4 regions of the Lysinibacillus sp. NPDC047702 genome follow, and region 2 is predicted to be linked to each of the others. Evidence: riboswitches for the same ligand, from Rfam matches in the RefSeq annotation. Region 2 holds a riboswitch; each other region holds the start of a gene.

Region 1 (5,639 bases), on a different contig from region 2:
TTCTAAAATTTTTTTCATAACTTCACCTTTACTGGTTCTTCAGACTACTGGCTAAACGATTAAATAATAGCACTACAAGGGCGATGGCAAGTCCAGGATAAAGCATTAATTCAGGATGCTGGCGGATGTATTGTTTTCCTTCATTCACCATCATTCCCCATTCAGGGATGGGAGCCTGTACACCAAGTCCAATAAAGGAGAATCCGGCAATTTCCAAAATAACCTTCCCTATATCTAACGCAACAATTGTTATGATAGGTGGTAGAATATTGGGGAGATAATGACGGCTGATTAATTTAATCCCTGAAGTTCCACTAATTCTAGCAGCTTGAATAAACTCTTTTTCATTCATCCCAATAAATAAGCTTCGGATCATTCTTGAATAATAAATAAGTTGTGTAAAAATAAGTGCCAATAACACATTTTTTAAGTTAGGTCCTAATAATCCTAAAAGTCCAAATGCTAGTACAAGTGTAGGAAAAGCTAATAAAATATCACATATTCGAATAAATAGGAAATCTATTAGACCTCTTTTCAGTGCGACAAAAGCACCCACTAAGACAGCTAACAAAATAGCTATCATTTGAATGACGATAGCTGAGCCTAAAGAATAGCGAATACCTAAAAGCATGCGTGACAAGACACATCTTCCTAAATGATCTGTACCTAATGGATATTCCCATGAAGGGTCTAAAAATTTCTTTGATATATCTACTGCTAAAGGGTCATGTGGCATTATAATTTGAGCAAACAGTCCCAGTAAGCCAATGACTACAAGTATCGATAGACTAAATAATCTTTTAACATGTACATGTTCTTTTCGTTCTAGGCTCACTTAATTTCTCCTATCCTTCATCATCAGATGAGGATCCAATAGACGATGTAATAAATCGGTACATAAATTTACAAGCACGTAAATAACGGCAATAATTAATACATAGCATTGTACAACTGGGTAATCTCTGTTGATTATGGATTCTATTAAATACCTGCCAAGTCCTGGCCAACTAAAAACCTGCTCCACTATTACTGCACCACCTAGTAAATTACCAAGTGTCATCCCTAGCAATGTTGTCAACGGTATAACAGCATTTCTTAAAACATGACGTATAAGGATAACAGAATTTTTTAATCCTCTTAGTTGTGCATATTGAACATAATGCTGCTGTAATTCCTCAATAATTGATGAACGAATAACCTGAACGAACAGTCCAATGGTGGGTAAAGCTAAGGCTAGTGCGGGTAAAACTAGATGAGTCAGTGTTCCCTTTCCATTTGTCGGGAAGATACCTAGTTTTAAGCTGAATAGATAGAGTAATAAAAATCCTAGCCAAAATGTAGGAATCGAAACACTCATAATGGTAAACAAACTAATTATTTTATCGATAATGGAATGCTTATACAGTGCGCTTATGATCCCTAATGGAATACTTAATCCTAAAATGAATACAAATGCCGCGGTAGCTAATTCAATGGTTGCGGGTAATTTAGCAAATAACTCATGTGCCACAGGCAATTTACTAACAAAGGATGTACCAAAATCTAGCTGTAAAACGCCTTTTACCCATAGCAGATATTGAATAAGAAAAGGTTTGTCTGTTCCAAGCTCTTCGCGTAATGTCTCAATGGCCTCTGTTGTTGGCGCAACTCTAGCCAATCTAAGAATAACCTCCGCAGGCTCCACTGGAACGAAACGAATAAATACAAAGGTCAGGATAGATACGCCTAATAATACAAAGGGCAATGTGAAAATTCTTTTTAAACAAAACATCCATAGCGATTCGTACATGCTGTCACTTCCTAGTCAATCCTATGATAAAAAGAGAGATGCCCTTGATAGACACACTCTCTCTTCTTCACTTATTTTTCTTTATCCATTTGTGCATAAGGAATATCATATTCAGATGCACGTGGAGCAAAATCCTTCATATATGGATGATAAATCACATTATTTGTTTCATAAGATATAGGATAAAATAGTGCTTGGTCATGGAATGTTGTTAAAATATCCGTATAAAGCTGAACGCGCTCTTTTTCATCTGTACCAATTAATAATTGGTGAATTTTGTTATCAATGTCTTTGGCATTTGGTAAGCCTAATTTCGCTTCATAGACACCGCTAGCATTTGGTGTAGCTGATTCATTAGCAAAGCTATGTGGATCTGTTGGTGGTCCATTTGTACGCCAGAAATTAATATCAACCTGATCATCCATTAACTTTTGAAGACCAACCATTACATCCGCGCCTTCTAAATTCAACTGTATCCCTATTTTTGCTAGTTCACCCTGCATTAATTCTGCCATTGGCTTTTGAATGGCATCTGTTGCAATATAGATTAAATCTAATGATAAAGGTTGTCCGTTTTTAGAACGAACTTTTTCACCCTTTTGTAGTGTCCATCCTGCTTCGTCTAGTAATTGTTGCGATTTTTCAGGATTATATATAAGTGGCGCTAAATTAATATTGGCATAAGGTATCGCATCCCAGAAAAGTGTATTGGCAACCTTTTCTGTTCCATGTGTAATACTGTCCACCATTTGCTCCTTATTGATGGCATATTGAATAGCTTGACGCACCTTTAATTCGGCTAACGGGCCAGAATGTGTATTGAACAGTAGTGCTTTCGTAGACAAAGGTTCAGAGGTAGCGGTTTTATATTTGCCACTATCTTTTAAATACGTATAGTTATCTAAACTAATAATGCCTCGACCATAAATTAAATCTAATTCTTCGTTTTCAAATGCCAACGAAATCGATTCTGAATCAGGGATTATTTTTACTTTTATTTGGTCTACGAGAGGTTTTTCTCCCCAATAGTTTTCGTTTCGACTAAATAAAGCATATTCATCCTTTTTGTAGTCCGTTAATACCCATGGACCAGTCCCAATAGGTGCTTTGATAGAATCCTTTGTTGCATCTCCTTGCGGGAACCCATTATCCCCTAAAAAACGGAAAGGTCTTACAAAGGCTAGCTCGTTTAAGACAGGGTAATAGGGTTCATCCAATTGCAAGCGAATGGTAAACTCGTCCACTTTTACGACCTCTACAATATGGTTAACCATGCCCATCCAAGAATGCATATCACGATTCGCTAATACTGCATCAAAGTTACGTATCACATTGTCTGCGTTAAAAGCAGTTCCATCTGAATACTTGACATCATCTCTTAAATGAAAAGTATAAGAAGTTTTATCTACTGAGATGTCCCAACTTTCTGCTAGTTTAGGCGTAACAGTTCCATCATCGTTATATTCAACCAATGATTCATAGACCATTGCTTGTGCAGTCATTTGATTTGGTAAATATGTATGGGGATTTAATGGACCCACATCTAAGGGCCACCCAATCGTTATCATTTTTTCGTCAGTTGCTTGTTTAGAAGCTGTTTTTTCCTTTTCATTGCTTGTGCAGCCAGCAAGTATGCTGAAAGTTAATACAAGCAAAAAAGGAAGTAAATACTTTGTCAATCTCATTTTCTGTCTCCTATCTCTGTTCGTGTTACAAAATGGATCTACAGACAGATTGAAAGAAGGCATAAAAAAAACCTTATTCTAAAAGAATAAGGACAGAAAAACTTACTATGAGTGAGCCTCCATCCATCTCCCTATCTTTCGTAGATCATCAATGAATCTTCTTACAAGTAGGTATTCTGGCTCATGAATCATTATTTTGCTCCCACCTCTTTTAGTGGTATCTGAAACAAAACTCCTCATTTACAGCTGCGGGACAGCATGGGATTTACACCCATTTTCCTTTTAATTAAGTGAAATATTTCTCACTCAAACTTGTAATGATTGCTATGAAATTAGTAATAAACATAACATGCTCGATTGTTCACGTCAATTTTATTTTCTGAATATAATATAAGCCTTTCATTTCTGTATAATCACAAAATTTATTAAGTAATTGTAGTTTTCGAATAAAGTTAGATCAAGGGGATTTTCTTCACAATATAATTGCCTGTCGTAAAGCTGCATAAATCCATCAAATTATATTAGGAAATTAATTATTTAAATGATGAATACAAAATATCTACATTAAGTACCAGACTTCCTGCAAACTAGCGAATCAGATTAAATACATCATTGACAGCTATTCAAACCCATCTCTCAAAAGGTTTAAGGTATGATTTATTCCCTTCTTTCGAGCTATAATTGAAACTCCAACAAACGGTTCAGTTCCAGACGATTCCGTTACTTTTTCAAAAAATTATAAGTTGGAAAATATGTGCCATGTAAACACTCAGAACATTATATCCTAGCACTTAACAAGTTCTTCCTTATTATTAATAAACTACTTTTTAGGGTGATTATATGAATCAAAAGAAAATAAGTGCCCTCCAGCTAATTATGTGATAGTTGGATTCCAAATCACTTTATGATTCAAAGGAGATTTTTTGTGTCTTTATATTAAGTTTAAAAAGGAATCTATTTTATCCCACATTAACGAGCAGTAATTTATTAACTCAACTTTCACAGAGCAAAATAGGAAGGCAGGCCTGATATAGCTTTGCAAGCCTTTAATCAAAGCTTTTTCCCTCACTTAGAGATTGCGCCAATGCAACAAACTTTTTTACTCCTTCACTTAGTTGCTTTTCATTTGCGTAAGAATAGCTCAAACGTATCCAGGATGATTGTTGTTTTAATGGATCAAAAACTTGACCTGGCACAAAGGATATAGATTGTTCGATACTTTTGGTTAATAATAATTCAGTTGGAATTTTATCTGGAAGCTGCACCCATAAATTAAGACCACCTTTTGGACTGGTCCATTTCCAATCTGTTACCTTCAGCTCTTTCTCCATGATTTCTTTTCGGATCTGTAGGGCGATCCGGATTTTCTCCAAGTGCTGCTGCAATCTTAGTGATGAAAAGTAATGGAGAAAAATTTTTTGATTGAGAAGTGGTGAGCCATTATCAGCTAACGATTTTACTGTTAGCAGTGAATTCATTAGTGATGATTGACAAATAACAGCTGCAATTCGCAAACCAGGTGAAATATATTTGCAAAAGCTTCGGATATAAATGACTGTGCCAGCAGTATCATATGTGTAAATTGGTGGCGGCGGGGCATGATCAAAATATATGTCGTGATAGGCATCGTCCTCAATTAATAGAAATCGATATTGTTCAGCTAACTCTACTAATTTTTTGCGCTGCTCGACAGAAACAGTATAACCAGTCGGGTTATGGAATGTGGGATTGAGATAAAATAGGCGTGGCTTGTATTGTTTAATATAGGTTTCAACCTGTTCTAAATCGTACCCCTCTGGATGGATATCAACCGTTATAATCTGTGCTCCTTGTGCTCTAAAAATATCAATCGCAGCACTATAGCTTGGACGTTCAAATAAAACGACGTCTCTTGGCTTAATAAAAATTTGAGCGATTAAGTGAATCGCTTGCTGTGAGCCAGAAGTGATTAACAGATCGTCTGCACCCAGATGAGTTTTATACTGATTGATAAAATATTGAGTAAGTGTTTCGCGTAGCTCTAAATCACCTTGCACAGTTGAGTAGGTTGCAAGTACTTTTGGATAAAGGTCAAACACTTCCTTCACGTAATCTGAAAAATAATGATTAGGCAAAAGATTTGGATCAATTAACGCCTGAGAAAAATGATAGGAAACAGGTGATTG
Region 2 (5,639 bases):
CAAAAATTGTCCAATTATTAATAGAAAATGACCAGATATGTTCAGGTAGCATGCTTGTCGCCGGGGCTATAGATATTAAAATAGATAATAAGCTAGATAGTAAAAAAAATCCAGGTAACAATAATAGTTTAAAATAATATTTAACAGGAATTTTTGCGCTTATAATGATAAAAGCACTCATTACAATAAATGTAATGAGTGAAATTCGTTCATCTCTCATGATAAGCGACAATAATAATAGTCCAAAAGAAAACATCATTTTTTCTAGCGGATGAACAGACGCTAGCTTATTCATATATGCATACTTATCAATGAGCAACATACTTAACCTTCTTTATGTTTGCCGCGCATTAAGCCGATAAAGTATCCGATAAATCCAGCACCTATAGCAGCTTGTAGTGCGAATAATAAGCTTTCAATTTCTCCACTTGGTGGTTCCCATAAGCTTTCAAACCATGGTTCGTATTCAGCATTTATTTCACCAATTGCCGCCTCCGCCTCACCATCTGCTCCTTCGAATTCAGCACCTTTTTGTATGAATAATGGGACAATGGCTAATAATACAACAATTGCAAGCAGTAATAAGTTTTTTTTCATTCTAATGTGCCTCCTTTGTTGAGAAAACACGTAAAGCTTTTAATTCGCTTACATTGTATTTTTTCAAGAAATTCATCACGACTACTGTTAAAATTCCTTCACTAACAGCTAGAGGGATTTGTGTTAATGCAAAAATACCCGCGAATTTTGAGAATGATGCCATAAAGCCACCAACCTCAGAAGGGAAAGCAAGAGCTAGTTGTACTGAAGTGACAATATATGTACCTAAGTCACCAAGCATAGCAGCTAAGAACACAGCTAAAGAAAATGATAGACCCATTTTTTGCGAGCCTTTAAATACATAATAAGCAATAATTGGACCAACAACTGCCATGGAAAAAGCGTTTGCTCCTAAAGTTGTAAGTCCTCCATGTGCTAAAAGTAAAGCTTGGAATAGTAATACAATTGTTCCAATTACGCTCATTGCTAATGGTCCAAACAGAACTGTACCAAGCCCAACACCTGTTGGATGCGAGCAGCTTCCTGTTACAGACGGTATCTTTAATGCTGATAGCACAAAAGCAAAAGCGCCTGATAGCCCTAATATCATTTTTGTTTCAGGGTTTGCATCAATGGTTTTGCGAATTGAACGTAATCCTAAAATAATAAATGGAATGGATACAACCCACCAAAAAATGGCCCATTCAATTGGCAAAAAGCCCTCCATTATATGCATGGCAAATGCACGATTTGGCACAAATAAAAATGCCAATAAGAAATAACTAAGTTTCCAGCCTGAGAATTTCAAAATTTCTCCTCCTCACTTATAGTTTTTGAAAAAGCGTGCGAAAATAAAAAAACACTTCTCCATATTGGAAAAGTGCATAGCTAAAAAACAAATAGAATTCGATTCTACTAAGCCGCACACCTATCCTCGTAGGTTGAAACGTTCACATTCTTTTCGGCAGGTCTCCTGGCTTTAGTTCCTCGTTTTATAGGCCTTCCCATCCGTTGGACAGTGGCATTCTCTATAAAACTCCCTAGTACAGTGGCGGGACCGCGCCGGACTTGAACCGGCTTCCCTTTTAAGCAAAATGATAAGCACTTCGCACCGAAAAAAGATGAAGTTGTGAGATTTCACGACAAAGTGTAACATGATTTTCCATCATGAGGCTATCTTTTTTAAGAAAAAAATTTTTTTAATTGAGGTGCAATGTAGAAAATTCTGATAAAATAAAAGAGAATTTTTCTTTATTCTATGAAATTTTTGATGAAATTTTAATAAAATTGTCATGATTTTAGTGAGAAATATTGAAATTTTAAAATTATAAGATATGATAGAGACAGTTTTCAATTCATGTAAAACATACAAATTTGATATATAAACATACATAAGTGCTTGAATATTTTCAAGATAATAGGGAAATTGGTGAAAATCCGATACAGCCCCCGCTACTGTAATAGCTGATGAAATCGCAAATGCCACTAGTGCAAACTTGGGAAGGCGCGAAAGTAAATGGAAGCTTAAGTCAGGAAACCTGCTTATGTAATAATGCATGCAAACTTTTCGGAGGGAGAAGTTGAAGCAAAGGCGAGTACCTGTAATTTATTCGACTTTATTTGGCTTCTACTAAACCTTTACTCTTCGATTAGAGTAAAGGTTTTTCTTTGTTCCTAAAAGTATTGAGGGGGAGAACAACGATGACTACTTGGAATTTAGAAGGGATGCAAACCCATCTTTTTATTTGCAATGGCAGCAGCTGTATGAAAAAAGAAGCGGAGGAAATTACACAAGCAATTCGTGATGAAATACAGTTGCAGGCACTTGATAAAAAAATACATACAACACGGACACGCTGTAACGGCAGATGTAAGGATGCCTGTGTTGTCATTGCTTATCCGCAAGGAAATTGGTACCGTGTGCCAACAACTGAGCATGCGAGGGCACTTGTGCAGGATTTACATCATGAGTCACTGCATCATGAACATGTTTTTACACTTCGGGAGGGTACATTGCAGCGGACAGCACAAACAACAGCCATTAAAGGCATCGAAAAGGTGAAAGAGGGGTAACAAAATGGCGCAAAAAGGGAAGATTTTCGTAGTTGGCTTTGGGCCTGGTGATTTTAATCATATTACGCATCGGGCAGTGGAGGCATTGCAACAGAGTGATATGATCATAGGCTATAAAACATATGTAGAGCTTATTCAAGACTTAGTTAATGCAAAATCCATTGTTAGTACAGGTATGACGGAGGAAGTATCTCGTGCACAGGAAGCGGTACGCCAAGCGGAGGCAGGGAATATCGTATCTGTTATTTCCAGCGGTGATTCTGGTGTTTATGGCATGGCAGGATTAGTGTATGAGGTATTAATCGAGCTTGGTTGGACGGAAGCAACTGGTGTAGAGGTAGAAATTGTTCCAGGTATTTCTGCTATCAATTCATGTGCAAGTTTACTAGGTGCGCCAATTATGCATGACGCTTGTACGATCAGTTTAAGTGATCACCTAACACCTTGGAATTTAATTGCGAAGCGTGTGGAGGCAGCAGCAATGGCGGATTTTGTGATTGCTCTGTATAACCCAAAAAGTGGTCGACGTACAAGACAAATTGTGGAGGCCCAACGCATTTTATTAGAATATCGTTCACCTGATACACCAGTGGGACTTGTCAAAAGCGCTTATCGTGATCGTCAGGAAGTTACAATGACAACTTTAGCAGAAATGCTAGAGCATGATATTGGAATGCTGACAACAGTTATTATCGGAAATTCATCGACGTTTTTCTATGATAATAAAATGATTACACCACGCGGCTATCAGCGCAAATACACACTTGGTGAGGAAAAGCAGCCATTACGTCCACATCAACGTTTAAGGGAAGAAAATGAACCATGGGCAATGAATCAAGAAACTGGAGAGGCACGCAATGACTTTGCAGCAGATCCCAACGCCAATCGTATTGAGCCCAGTTTAGCCATCACACCTAATACTAAGCAAAAAAAAACTTCACTTGAGATGGCGACAGCAGCGTTAGCTATGGTCAAGGGAACAAGTGAGGTAAAGATAACACCAAAGCTTGTGCAACAAAAAATCGAATCTATCTTTGAATTAGCTGTAAGCCCAGGAGTAGCCAATAAATTTTTCACTCCGCAACAGATGATGACGCTAGCAGAGGTTGTTGGAGAGGATGGAACGATGGAATACACACCTGACCATCAAATCCATTTAAAAATCCCAACAACGGACCCAGAAGAAATTACAGCAAAGCTTCGTGAGGTTGGTTTTTTACTGGCGCCGATTGGAGATGTACTATCATTAAAGGCTTGTGACTTCTGTTACGGAGAAAAGGTTGATTCGATTCCATATGCGGAGGAGATTCAGGAGAAGCTTGGTGGAATGTCTTTACCAAAAACCTTGAATATTGGCTTTAATGGCTGCGGTATGGCGTGCTATCGAGCAGTATTTGATGATATTGGTATTGTTTATCGTAAAAGCAAGTTCGATGTTTTTATTGGGGCAAAGCCAGTAGGTCGTACAGCACATGCTGCACAGCCAGTTGTAGAGGGCCTAGAGCCTGAACAACTTATTCCGCTCATTACGGACATCATTGAGGAGTATAAAGCAAATGCCCATCCAAATGAACGTCTGTTTAAGTATTTTAAGCGTGTGAAAAAGATTCTGCACTTCACGTATCAGGATATGTCTTCAAAAATAAAAGTAGAGCCCGCTCCATGCGGTGACTAGTGAGGAGTTATGAGATGAAAGCAATTTTATTTGTCGGCCATGGGAGCCGTTTAGCAGCAGGAAATGATGAGGTGCGTACATTTATCGAGCAAATGACACCTCGTATTGATGATAGCTTCTTAGTAGAAACGTGTTTCTTGGAGTTTGCTTCTCCAAACATTGAAGAGGGTATAACAAACTGTGTGAAGAAGGGTGCAACAGAGGTGCATGTGATTCCAATTATTCTTCTTCATGCTGGGCATTCAAAGCTACATATTCCAGCAGAAATCGAACATGCGCGTGAGCATTATCCACATATTACATTCACATATGGTCAAACGATAGGTGTCCATGAAGAGATATTTGCTATTTTAGAGGATCGTTTAGCTGAAATCGGCTTCAATGCTACAGAGGAACAACAGGATACAGCTATTTTATTAATTGCACGAGGCGGCAGTGATCCAGCTGCAAATGGTGATTTTTATAAAATCACACGTCTGTTATGGGAAAAATTGCCTGTCAAATATGTTGAAAGTGCCTTTATGGGAGTAACGGACCCTCGTGTCGAAGAGGGAATTGAGCGCTGTGTTAAGCTAGGTGCTAAAAAAATCATTATGCTTCCATACTTTTTATTCACGGGCATCCTGATGGAGCGCATGAATGGTATGTGTAAACAATTTAACGACAAATATCCAGATTGTGATATTCAAATTGCTGACTATTTTGGGTATCATGAACGTTTGCAAAATGTGCTACTAGAGCGTATTGAGCAGGCTGTAAATGGGACATCAACAGGTATGCAGGATTTAGAAAATTATCGAGCTTATGCGGCGGTACATGGTCATGCGCATCATCATCACCATCATGACCACGATCATGATCACGACCATCACGAACATGACCACCACCATGAAGAGGAGTCTGTGAAATGATTTTCATGTTAGCAGGAACGAGTGATGCCAGAAACTTAGCTCTTGAAATACAGTCAGCAGGATATGATGTAACGGCAACAGTCGTTACTGAATCAGCAGCCTCTAGCCTTGCTGAGGTGGGTCTACCTCATTTAGTTGGACGATTAACAGCTGAGGAAATGACGACAATTTTGACAGAACAAGGGTATCGTTTAGTTGTAGATGCCTCTCACCCATTTGCTGAGGAAGCTTCCAAAAATGCCATGGCAGCAGCGGAGCAAGCAAATATACCATATATTCGCTATGAACGAGCACATGAACATTATTCTCATCCCCTTATTACAATAGTAAAAGATTATGAGGAGGCTGCTCACTTAGCGGCAGAAAAACGTGGTGTCATTATGCTAACGACAGGCAGTAAAACGCTTGCGACATTTACTAAGATTTTACAAGGCTTAGAGAAT
Region 3 (5,639 bases), on a different contig from region 2:
AATTCGTCTTTTGAGAATAATCAAGCAAGCACAAAGGTATATCATGAAGTGTTAAATTCAATTTGGGGCAGCTACTCTGATTTCCTGTTATTAACTGAGCAGAAGGATATTAGATTCAGCACGAATTCCCATATATCAGAGCATGAGGAGTATTTTCGTAAATTAGAGCCCAAGAAAACCAATTACTATAAAATTGATTATTTGAATGTAGAACGAATTCTGATGTATTCATTTGATCCCTTTAATAATTGTTACTATGTTGTTATTGCTACATCTGATTCCATTTTTAAAGAGCTGAATAATAAAAAGGAGGATTTAATGGCCTTTGCAATTGCCTCCACTTTACTGCTAACTATTATCACATTTTTATATTCCAATAAAATTAGTACGACTTTGCAAATGCTTATTGAGCGTATTACCTCTTATAGAAAAGCAGTTTATCATATTGAAGATATTGAGAAGAAGTCTGCTTGGATTAATGATGAGTTGAATATCGCCAATCAAGAATTAAATCAGACAATTGCTTATATGGTAGAAAAGGAAAAAGACTATGTTCGAGAAAACTATGAAGCACAATTAAATAATTTACAAAGCCAAATTAATCCACATTTTCTTTACAATACCTTAGACAATATCAATCAATTAGCTATGATTCATGAGGTTGAGGAGATCTCTACTTTAAGCGTTGGACTAGCAAAGCTTTTTAGATATAACACGGGCAATAGTGAAAAGGAAACAACAATTGAAAAAGAGCTTGAGATTATTGAAGAATACATTAATATTATGAAAATCAGAGTTTCTTATTTAGTATTTCATATTCAGATAGAAGATAATGATTTATTACAAAATGCTATTCTAAAATTTACACTTCAGCCAATCGTTGAAAATATTTTTAAGCATGGTTACAGCTATAAAGAGTCTATATCGATAAATATTGATATTTATCGAAAAATAAATGATGTCGTAATTGATATTTATAACAATAGCGAATATAGGGACATTGCTCAAATAGCGATGCTAAATGAAAAAATAAATGAAGAAAATCATGAGGGCAGCATTGGATTGAAAAATGTAAATAGACGATTAAAGATAAAATATGGAGAAGCATATGGTGTTACAGTTCTAGTTAACGAACAAAAATATTTTGTGTCGAGAATTCTATTACCATATAAGAAATAATGTCTTCTAACGGTGAGGTGAGCTCTATGAATATATTTATAGTAGAGGATGAGAACTTTATTAGAGAGGGACTAAGCTTTTTTATCAACAGAAATTTTACTGAATCCCTACATGTCTTTTCTTATGCAACTGGGGAAGACATGTTACTGGCAGCTAAGGATATTTCCCCTGACATCGTTTTATCGGATATTAATTTACCTGGTATGAGTGGAATAGAGGCTGTATGGGAGCTAAAAAAGTTCCATCAATTTAAGGTGATTTTTCTATCTGGCTATGATGACTTTCAATATTTGCAAAGTGCTATTCAAATTGGGGCAGAGGATTATATTTTAAAGCCAATTGATTATAAAAATCTAAAGCTAAAGCTTTCACAAACGATGGAAGCATTGAGCATGAAGAGACAAGTAGATTATGCTATCAAATATAATCAATTATTAAATTTAATATTGGCCTTTGATCAACAAATGACGGATAGTAATATCTATTCATTTGAATACTTTGTTATCAGCATCAATCAAACAAAAAATATAGGAATTCCACACGCTCATGAGCTATTTTATTTTAATATTTTTGGGGAGCACATTGAGATTATGAATACCGATTTTGTTTTGTCGTATAGTCAGGATCATCATATCGTTCTGCAAAGAAAAGACTTACATGATGTAAATCAAGCCGTGCTAGAGTTACTGCTGAAGAAGCATCTAAATACAAGCGGCACTGTGCTAAACAAAAGAAAATCCATTTTTGATAATCAAATTCTTACGGATGAGTTAAAATTACAAGAATTTATAGGGGTTTTACAAAATACAAACATTGATTTTCAGCAAAGATTAGAATTCATGATTACGTTCTTATTACAATATAGCATTCATTTCAATTGCTTTGAAACGTATAACAGTGCCCAAAAAATTATTAGTATTCACCATCAAATGATTAAAGAAGACAATTTATCAATAATAGTAAATAGCTATATAGAGCCGCTCGTAGATAAAATACTTAATTTACATGGCAATAGGGATGATTTAGGGAAAAAAATAGTCGATTATATTTATACACATTTTGATGATCCACAGTTAGATTTGAATTATTTATCAGGCATATTTAACAAAAGCCAAGCAAATTTAAGTATATTAATTAAAAAAAGCATTGATAAAAATTTCATCCACCTGTTAAATGAGCTTAGAATTGACAAGGCAAAGCAGCTACTAGTTCATAGTAATAAAAGAAATAATGAAATTGCTTCGTTAGTGGGCTATAGTAATGAAGAGTATTTTAGTAAAGTATTTAAAAAATATGTTGGGATGACACCCGCCAAATATCGAACTATTTAAATAGTACGTGGGTTTCGGTAAAATAACTATAGAATGTCCGGTTGAACATAGAAAGGATGGGATGAGTAATATGTTCCGATCAATAGCACCTCCAACAATGTCTTTACAGTAGAATCTACTGTTTAAGGCATTCCACACTAGCTTGCTCTTCTTTCAATAGATTCTACTGTATAGGCTAAAAACTATATAAGTAGAAAGTAGGAATCAGAAGTGAGCGGAAAATTTGCATTTGTTTTATCTATGATTATCTTTGGAGCTGTCGGTGTTTTTGCAAAATATATACAGCTACCATCCAGTGAAATTGCATTCTGGATGAGTGTCATTGGCTCTTGCTTTTTATTGGTAATTTTCATCGCAAAGAAAGAAAAAATAACGAAAGCATCTATTCTGCCTAATATATGGCCATTGCTACTATCTAGTGTAGCATTATGTGGGAATTGGATTTTTCTTTTTCAAGCATACAAAGAAACAACCATTGCAAATGCAGCGCTTAGTTATTATTTTGCGCCAGTTTTAGTGATTTGTTTATCACCGATTATATTAAAGGAAAAACTGTATCTAAGAAAAATTTTCTATGTCTGTGTGGCGCTGGTTGGATTATTCTTTATTGTCCATAGCCAAGCTGCAGGAGAAAATGGGCAGGATATCGGTATAGTGTATGGGCTTATTGCAGCATGTTTCTATACATTCGTAACCTTTGTCAACAAGTATATTCATGGACTTAAAGAGCCTGCTAACACAATTGTGCAGCTTTCTTTAGCAGCGTTATTTCTGGCACTTTATCTTTCTGGAACAAATGGATTCCAAATCATGCATATCGATATAAAATCCATTAGTTTACTTATAGCATTGGGTATTGTCCATGCTGGTATAGGCTTCTATCTTTTCTTTTTGGGAATGAGTCAATTAAAGGGGCAAAGTATAGCCATTCTAAGCTATATTGACCCTCTAACGTCATTGGTTATCTCAACGGTGATTATAGGAGAAAAAATGACTGTGATACAAATAATAGGAGCCATTCTATTGCTTGGTGCGACCTTTATTAGTGAAATCGATGAGAAAGAACTTTAAAGGCGTCATATTGACAGCAAGAAATCTTTACAGTAAATTTAAAGTAATTGCATAATAGCATTGGGTGCCCATTATGGGAGAATAGGGAATAAAGTGAGAGTCTTTAGCGGTCCCGCCACTGTAAAAAGGAGTTTCATAGAGAATGCCACTAGCATGGTGCTGGGAAGGTTCTATGAAATGTTGAAATTAAGCCAGGAGACCTGCCTAATTGCTTCGATTATATAGACGATGGAAAAGTCTGTAGTTTATTTGTGATGAATAAACTGCAGGCTTTTTATATTGTCTCGAAAGATAGAAAGGGGAATAGTTTCATGCAATTATTACAGCAAACGATTAAAAAAATTCAAAATGCGGATAGCCGTATGATGGAGAAAGCTAGGGAATATATAGACTCTCTGAGCAAGCCACCTGGAAGCTTGGGGAAATTGGAGAATCTTGCTGTACAGCTTGCTGGTATTACAGGAAAATTATTTCCTAAAATTGAGAGCAAGGCAATTATTGTCTGTGCAGCAGATCACGGTGTTTGTGAGGAGGATGTTACTTCCAATCCACAAAAGGTAACCTTTTTACAAACAATGAATTTTCCAAAAGGGCTAACGGGTGTTTGTGCAATCGCCAGCATAACCAATGCCAAAATTGTAACGGTCGACGTTGGTGTAAAAGAAGATTTACCACTTGATGCTGGAGTCATTCTAAAGAAAATCAAATATGGAACAGACAATATGGCAAAGGGTCCAGCTATGTCAAGAGAGGAAGCTATTCAATCCATCGAAGTAGGAATTGAAGTCGCAACGAGCGAAATTAAAAATGGAGTGGATATTCTTGGAACTGGAGAAATGGGTATTGGGAATACTACCCCAAGTGCAGCTATCCTATCCGTGCTTCATGCCTGTCATCCAAATGTAGTAACAGGAATGGGCGCTGGTGTGGGAGCGGGGGGAATTGCGCATAAGGTGAAGGTTATTCAACATGCTATTGCATTAAACAAGCCCAATCGCCACGATGCTATTGATATTCTTGCAAAAGTTGGTGGCCTAGAAATAGGTGCTATGGCTGGAATTGTACTTGCTGCGGCTGCAAATCGCAAGCCTGTTGTTATTGATGGCTTTATTTCTACGATTGCTGCCCTCATAGCATTTGAGCTTGAGCCAAAAGTAAAGGACTACATCATTCCTTCCCATGCCTCAGAAGAACCAGGTGCAAAAATAGCAGCCAAGTTGCTAGGGGTAGAACCAATGCTACATATGAATATGCGTTTAGGAGAAGGCTCTGGTGCAGCTTTAGCCTTTCCAATTTTAGAGGCAGCATGCTCCATGATTAAAAACATGGCTACACTTGAGGAATCTGTAGTGCTAGTAGAAACGAATGAATGAAGCACACTTTCTATTTATAAATGCTGATGGTTGAAAAAATATTTGCTTGAGGCATTTCTTGGCAGCAGCAAAAAGTATAACAAGCCCATTTAATCGAACTATTTGGGCTTGTTACTATTCATAAAATGGTTATGCTCGATTCAGCTTTCGTAAAGGCAAACGCCATTTCTTCATATAGGAAAGAACTCTTAGCACTGTAATTATTCCAAATAATCCATATAAAAAGAGGTCGCCTGTTAAAACTTCTAAACCAATCACAAGTCCTGCAAGAGCTGCCCAAACACCATAAATTTCATCACGTAATACGAGAGGCTTGCGTCTTGCTAATAGATCCCGAACAATCCCGCCTCCTGAACCAGTTAAGACAGCAGCTACAATAACCGCACTAATTGGCATATCGAGCTTTACCGCATAGAGGGCACCTTGAATAGCAAATGCAGATAAGCCAATTGCATCTGTGAAGTTTCCCCAGCGATGCCAATGCTGAATTAGATGATGTGGGAAAATAAAAAATATAGTAATCGCCGCAAGCGCAATTTGAAACATCATATCCTGTCCCCATAACGTTGTAACAGGAAGGCCAATAAGCAAGTTACGAATTGCCCCACCACCAAAGGCAGTGACAATACCGAGTATATAAACACCGAATAAATCGTATTCTTCCTCCATGGCGATAATTGCCCCA
Region 4 (5,639 bases), on a different contig from region 2:
GGACTTCCATTTCTTATCGAAAGCATGTGAAAACCTGCCTACTGGCACAGTTTATGCGATTTTTGCTGGGGCAGGAACAATTGGTACCACATTAATGGACATTTTCATTTTTGAAGGAGAGTTTAACACTATTAAAGCGATTTTTATATTTATTTTAGTATTAGGGGTCATTGGGCTTAAATTAGCTGATAACCCTGCTGGAGATAGTGATAACAAGAAAGGAGCGAATGCCTAATGGGCTGGTTACTTGTTTTATTAGCTGCAATATCAGAAATTATCGGGGTGGTAGGTTTACGTTTCTACAGTCAGAAAAAATCGCTACGTAATTTATTCATATATGTAGGTGGTTTTGGATTGTCCTTTGCGTTATTATATTCCTCCTTCAACTATTTACAGTTAAGCATCGCCTATGTTGTATGGATTGGTATTGGCACTGTTGGTGCTGTCCTTGTAAATATTATATTTTTCGGTGAATCTAAAAACCTTACTCGTCTGATTAGTATCGTTGCCATTATCATTGGCGTGGCAGGCTTAAAAGCTGTATCTTAATTTGCTTTGCTCCTGTACTTCTGTGGTAGAATTTATTTATAATGAATTAAAATCAATTTCGCCTTGGCGTAATTGTAGCTGCCGCTTTGCTTTCGATACTAAAAACATCTGCTGAATGAAGATAAATATAATCTAGTGAAAAGGAGGTTTTAAGAATGGTGTATTTATTACAGGTTGACTTTACTATGGAAGGCCCTTTTGGTACGGAGATGTCTGAAGGCTTCAAAGATTTAGCACATAGTATTAATGATGAAGAAGGCGTTATATGGAAAATTTGGACTGAGAACGCGTTAGCTAAAGAAGCTGGCGGGGTGTATTTATTTGAAACGAAAGAAAGTGCTGAAAAATATTTAGCCATGCACTCTGCCCGCCTAACAAGCTTTGGAATAACAAATATTCGCGGTAAAATTTTTGCAGTAAATGAAGCATTGTCATCCATTAACAATGGGCCTATCCTTCGATAAACAACATGGCGTATCCGCAATAGGAGATACGCCTTTTTCAAACTATCAATATTTTAATATTTTCTTTGTATATTGCTCAGATACATACGTTAAATAAGGCTTACCTGTAAGAGGATGAGTTTGTATATCAGCATAAACACCAAATACATCTTGTAATAGCGTCGGTGTAAGTACTTCTTCAGGTGTACCAGAGCAAACAATCTGACCTTTTTGTAAAACATAAATTTGATCGCAATACATAGCTGCAATATTTAAGTCATGCAAAGCAGCAACTACTGTTAAATGTAGGGTTTGAATTAAATCCATTAACTGTAATTGATGCTGTATATCTAAATGATTTGTTGGTTCATCTAAAATTAGAATTTGTGCTTGCTGAGCAAGAGCACGTGCAACCATCACTCGTTTTTTTTCTCCACCTGACAGAGAGCTGAAGCTACGTTTTTCTAAGTGCGCGATACCTGTTTGATTTAATGCATCCTTCACAATTTGAAAATCCCGTTCTTGATCGAGCTCCAATAGTTTTTTATGAGGTGTTCTTCCCATACTTACTAAATCATGTACCGTAAAGTCAAATAAAACCGGTGTTTCTTGACTTACTACCGCCAAATTTCTAGCAATGGTTTTACTTGATTGCTTAAAAATATCCTGCTCATTTAACAAGACTGTACCATTTTCGGGTTTTAATAGACGATACATATTCTTTAATAAGGTTGACTTCCCGCTACCGTTAGGACCAATTAGCCCAACAAATTGCTTTTCCCTTATTTGAATACTAACTTCATGTAGTATACGTTGATCATGAATGGAATAGGATACCTGCTTCGCTTCTAATGTCATAGGTTTAATCTCCTTCACCGAAAGAATAATTATTACGGCGTAGTAGCCAGATGAAAAATGGTCCTCCACAAAAAGCAGTAATTATTCCAATCGGCATTTCTTCAGGGGCTATTAAAATTCGTGCAATTGCATCTGCCCAAACTAAAAAAATCCCTCCTAATAGAGCACTAATTGGTATTACATATTTATAGTTGGAACCTACTATTATGCGGACAATATGCGGAATAATTAAACCGACAAATCCAATTGAGCCACTTACTGCAACAAGTACGCCCGTTAATAAAGATACTAGCAGGATAAGCTGCAAACGAAATTGTTGGATATTGACACCTAATGTAACCGCAGCCTCTTCTCCAAGCAATAATAAATTTAAGTTCCGATAATGGAGCCACAGTAAGGCAAACACGACGATAAATATAGCTGTAGGAATGATTATATTACTCCATTTAGCACCTGCTAGACTACCAAGCATCCAATACATAACTGCCTTAATTCCATTCTCTTGCTTTGCCATCATTAAAATAAAATTCGATACAGCAGATAAAATAAACGACACTGCCATTCCCGCAAGTAAAAGTCTAAAAACAGAGATTCTTCCTCCGACACGTGCAAGGAAAAACACTAACAATATGGCAAGAAGTGAGCCTAAAAATGCAGATGCAGAAAGAGCGAAAATACCTAGAAATGAAAAAGCACCTAAAATAATAACTGCTGTAGCACCGACTGTTGCTCCTGAAGATATTCCCAATATGTATGGTTCAGCTATAGAATTACGCACAAGAGCCTGTATAGCTGCTCCAGCGATTGCTAAGCCTGCTCCTACGATTGCAGCTAGCAAGACGCGTGGCACCCGTATTTGCCAAATGATAATTTCTTGCGAGCGACTCCAATCCTGCTCTATAAAATTTTGAACGATTGGAATTTTGGATAGAATAACCTGCCACACATAAAGAGGTGTGATGGAAACAGATCCAACCATAACAGCCAAAGTCATAGAAATGATTAGTACTAGAAGCAGAGTCAGAGATAATAGTATAAATTTTTTATTCATATGTATAATACTCCTAATCAATCGTAATAGATATGAAACAATAAAAAAGAGTATTTCATGCATAGTATGCATAGAAATACCCTAGAATCATCAACAAAGTCAGAAAGATTTCCATCTATTGTCCGTAAATGCGTTCATCCTCGTGGGCATTACAAGTATCACTATATGGCAGGTCTCCTGGCTTCGGATCAACGTTTTACGATTACCTTCCCATCCTAGAACAGTGGCTAAATCATCATAAAACTCCTCGTTACAGTTGCGGGACAGCGTCGGACTTTCACCGACTTCCCTTTTAAGTGACACTTTGTATAAGATGTCACACCATTAGTATCCAAACTATTAAAATTATGACGATTCTATCATACATTTTAGTAGTTAGTCTATAAATAACCGTAAATTATAAACTTTAGCTGTGAAAACCGCAATTGAGTTAACCTAAATAAAATAACAAGTTGACACAAATGCTTTATTTTCTTACACTATTAATAACTTTAATAGATAGGAGTGAAATTATGACAACAGTTGCAGAACACTCTCATCATAGATTAAGAACAGTAGATATTGCCTATATTGGATTATTTTCAACATTAATGATGATCGGTGCTAATATTACCTCCTTTGTCCCTTTCATGTCTGTGGGAGGAGTCCCAATCACATTGCAAACTTTCTTCGCTATTTTAGCTGGATTAGTTCTTGGCAGTAGAAAGGGAGCGCTTGCTTGCACGGTATATATGTGTATTGGTTTAGCTGGTGCACCGGTATTTGCGCGTTTTGGTGGCGGCTTTGGACAAATCCTAAGCCCTACATTTGGCTTTATTGTCACATTTATTTTAGCAGCATTTATCGCAGGACTGATTGTTGAGCGCAGTGGAACAAAGAAAAGCTATATTGTTGCGGCAGTAATTGCTACAGCTATTAATTATTTACTGGGGACAAATTGGATGTACTTTGCTTTTAAACTATGGGCTAGCGCTCCTGACGCTTTCAATTATAAGATGGCATGGCTTTGGATGATGCCACCATTGCCAAAGGATATTATTTTAGCTGTCTTTGCGGGTATTTTTGCGCATCGTCTACAAAGAATATTGAAAATAATACCAATAAAATAGTTGTACCCTGAAAACGTCAATCTTAAAAAGATGGCGTTTTTCTTATAACGTGGCCATTATTTCTGCACATTTATTTGCTACATTAAGCGTAATAGTGAGGAGGAATAAATATGAAGATAAGAAGAAGCTGGTTTATTAGTTTACTGACAGTAATTGCTTTACTAGCGTTATCAGCTTGCTCTGACAAGACAGATTCAGGTGAAAAAAATGACAATGAGCAGAATACAATGATAGATCATTCCACAATGGATCATTCTAGCTCTGGTGAAGTGCCAATAGCGTTAAAAACTGCCGTAAACCCTACATTTTCAGTAGGAAGCACAGCTATTATTACTGATGGACATATGGAAGGTATGGAGGGAGCCAGGGCGACAATTGTAGGTGCATATGATACGACAGCATATATTGTCTCCTATGAGCCTGCTAAAGGTGGCGAGCGTGTCGAAAATCATAAGTGGGTTATTCATGAGGAATTGATCGATTCAGACTTGGCTCCATTAGCCCCTGGCACTGAGCTTAAGACGAATGCATCTCATATGAAGGGCATGGAAAATGCGACTGTTCGCATTGATAAGGCTGTCCAAACGACTGTTTATATGATTGATTACACTGCTACTACAAATGGAGAGTCTGTAAAAAATCATAAATGGGTAACTGAGGACGAATTGAAAGCAGAATAGACCTTTGAACCTCTGTAGAGTTCTAGCAGAGGTTCTTCTAGCTTCTGATGTCTAAAGCATTTCTTCCTGCTGACTTAAGCCATTTATAGCCAATTCCCCAAACAGTTTGTAAATAATCATCAGCAGGAAAACCGCTTTTCCGCAGTTTCTCTCGTAAATTACGTACATGCGAATCAATTGTTCGATCTTCAATCGAATCATTATATCCCCATACAGTATTAATAAGATGCTCCCTAGTAAATACCTTATTTTGATGTGCTAAAAATAAGGCCAGCATCCCAAATTCTTTAGGTGTTAAAGATATTTCTATCTGTCGAAAACATACTTCAAAGGATTCCTTATCTAAACGTAATCCCTCAAACAACACAATATTTTCATTAATTTTTGCCCTTCTTAGGACAGCATTAATACGTGCGAGTAACACGTCTTCATCAAACGGCTTCAGAATGTAATCATCTGCTCCTAGATTTAGACCTTTTACCATATCAGTATGCTCCCCCTTTGCTGTTAGCATGATGATAGGAACATCCCAAAACTTCCTTATTTCTTTACAGACCTGCCAACCATCCATCTCTGGCATCATAATATCTAAAAGTACCAAATCTACATGATTTTCTTCTAAATAGATCAGAGCCTCTTGAACGGATACCATTGCCTTACATGTAAAGATAGGCTCTAAATAAAGCTTAAGCAAGTCTAACATTCTGGGTTCATCATCTATGAGCAGTATTGTTTTCATACGTTTCGACTCCTTTAAACGTTAAAATAAAAGTTGTTCCTTTATTCTCTTTACTCTGGGCTGTTATTTCTCCCCCATGTGCCTGAACAAGCTCTTTCACAATTGAAAGTCCAAGTCCAACGCCCCCTAATGCACGACTACGGGATTTTTCAACACGATAAAATCGTTCAAATATATGGGGTAAATCCTTTTTGGAAATTCCCTTTCCAG

What was found. A riboswitch is a leader RNA that binds a small molecule or an ion and turns the genes downstream of it on or off. The one in region 2 is predicted to bind cobalamin.
Region 1: linked by a shared signal. The riboswitch ahead of nikA (nickel ABC transporter substrate-binding protein) and the one ahead of ACQKIM_RS03590 ((2Fe-2S) ferredoxin domain-containing protein) in region 2 are both predicted to bind cobalamin.
Region 3: linked by a shared signal. The riboswitch ahead of cobT (nicotinate-nucleotide--dimethylbenzimidazole phosphoribosyltransferase) and the one ahead of ACQKIM_RS03590 ((2Fe-2S) ferredoxin domain-containing protein) in region 2 are both predicted to bind cobalamin.
Region 4: linked by a shared signal. The riboswitch ahead of ACQKIM_RS19450 (FecCD family ABC transporter permease) and the one ahead of ACQKIM_RS03590 ((2Fe-2S) ferredoxin domain-containing protein) in region 2 are both predicted to bind cobalamin.

Annotation. Positions count from the first base shown of each region.
Region 1 covers NZ_JBNNMG010000013.1:43,218-48,856, forward strand. The annotation lists gene ACQKIM_RS09190 (ABC transporter ATP-binding protein) at 1-18, opposite strand, end outside; gene ACQKIM_RS09195 (ABC transporter permease subunit) at 29-835, opposite strand; gene nikB (nickel ABC transporter permease) at 836-1,789, opposite strand; gene nikA (nickel ABC transporter substrate-binding protein) at 1,861-3,474, opposite strand; cobalamin riboswitch at 3,624-3,805, opposite strand; gene ACQKIM_RS09210 (PLP-dependent aminotransferase family protein) at 4,521-5,639, opposite strand, start outside.
Region 2 covers NZ_JBNNMG010000004.1:88,626-94,264, reverse strand. The annotation lists gene cbiQ (cobalt ECF transporter T component CbiQ) at 1-322, opposite strand, end outside; gene ACQKIM_RS03600 (energy-coupling factor ABC transporter substrate-binding protein) at 325-597, opposite strand; gene ACQKIM_RS03595 (energy-coupling factor ABC transporter permease) at 599-1,345, opposite strand; cobalamin riboswitch at 1,484-1,668, opposite strand; cobalamin riboswitch at 1,914-2,097, shown strand; gene ACQKIM_RS03590 ((2Fe-2S) ferredoxin domain-containing protein) at 2,239-2,610, shown strand; gene cobJ (precorrin-3B C(17)-methyltransferase) at 2,615-4,285, shown strand; gene ACQKIM_RS03580 (sirohydrochlorin chelatase) at 4,300-5,196, shown strand; gene cobK (precorrin-6A reductase) at 5,193-5,639, shown strand, end outside.
Region 3 covers NZ_JBNNMG010000007.1:2,129-7,767, reverse strand. The annotation lists gene ACQKIM_RS05315 (sensor histidine kinase) at 1-1,179, shown strand, start outside; gene ACQKIM_RS05310 (response regulator) at 1,206-2,510, shown strand; gene ACQKIM_RS05305 (DMT family transporter) at 2,721-3,581, shown strand; cobalamin riboswitch at 3,627-3,803, shown strand; gene cobT (nicotinate-nucleotide--dimethylbenzimidazole phosphoribosyltransferase) at 3,893-4,954, shown strand; gene ACQKIM_RS05295 (trimeric intracellular cation channel family protein) at 5,084-5,639, opposite strand, start outside.
Region 4 covers NZ_JBNNMG010000047.1:20,516-26,154, forward strand. The annotation lists gene ACQKIM_RS19430 (DMT family transporter) at 1-235, shown strand, start outside; gene ACQKIM_RS19435 (DMT family transporter) at 235-549, shown strand; gene ACQKIM_RS19440 (monooxygenase) at 705-1,013, shown strand; gene ACQKIM_RS19445 (heme ABC transporter ATP-binding protein) at 1,059-1,850, opposite strand; gene ACQKIM_RS19450 (FecCD family ABC transporter permease) at 1,855-2,901, opposite strand; cobalamin riboswitch at 3,052-3,242, opposite strand; gene ACQKIM_RS19455 (biotin transporter BioY) at 3,414-4,010, shown strand; gene ACQKIM_RS19460 (YdhK family protein) at 4,121-4,690, shown strand; gene ACQKIM_RS19465 (response regulator transcription factor) at 4,728-5,429, opposite strand; gene ACQKIM_RS19470 (ATP-binding protein) at 5,404-5,639, opposite strand, start outside.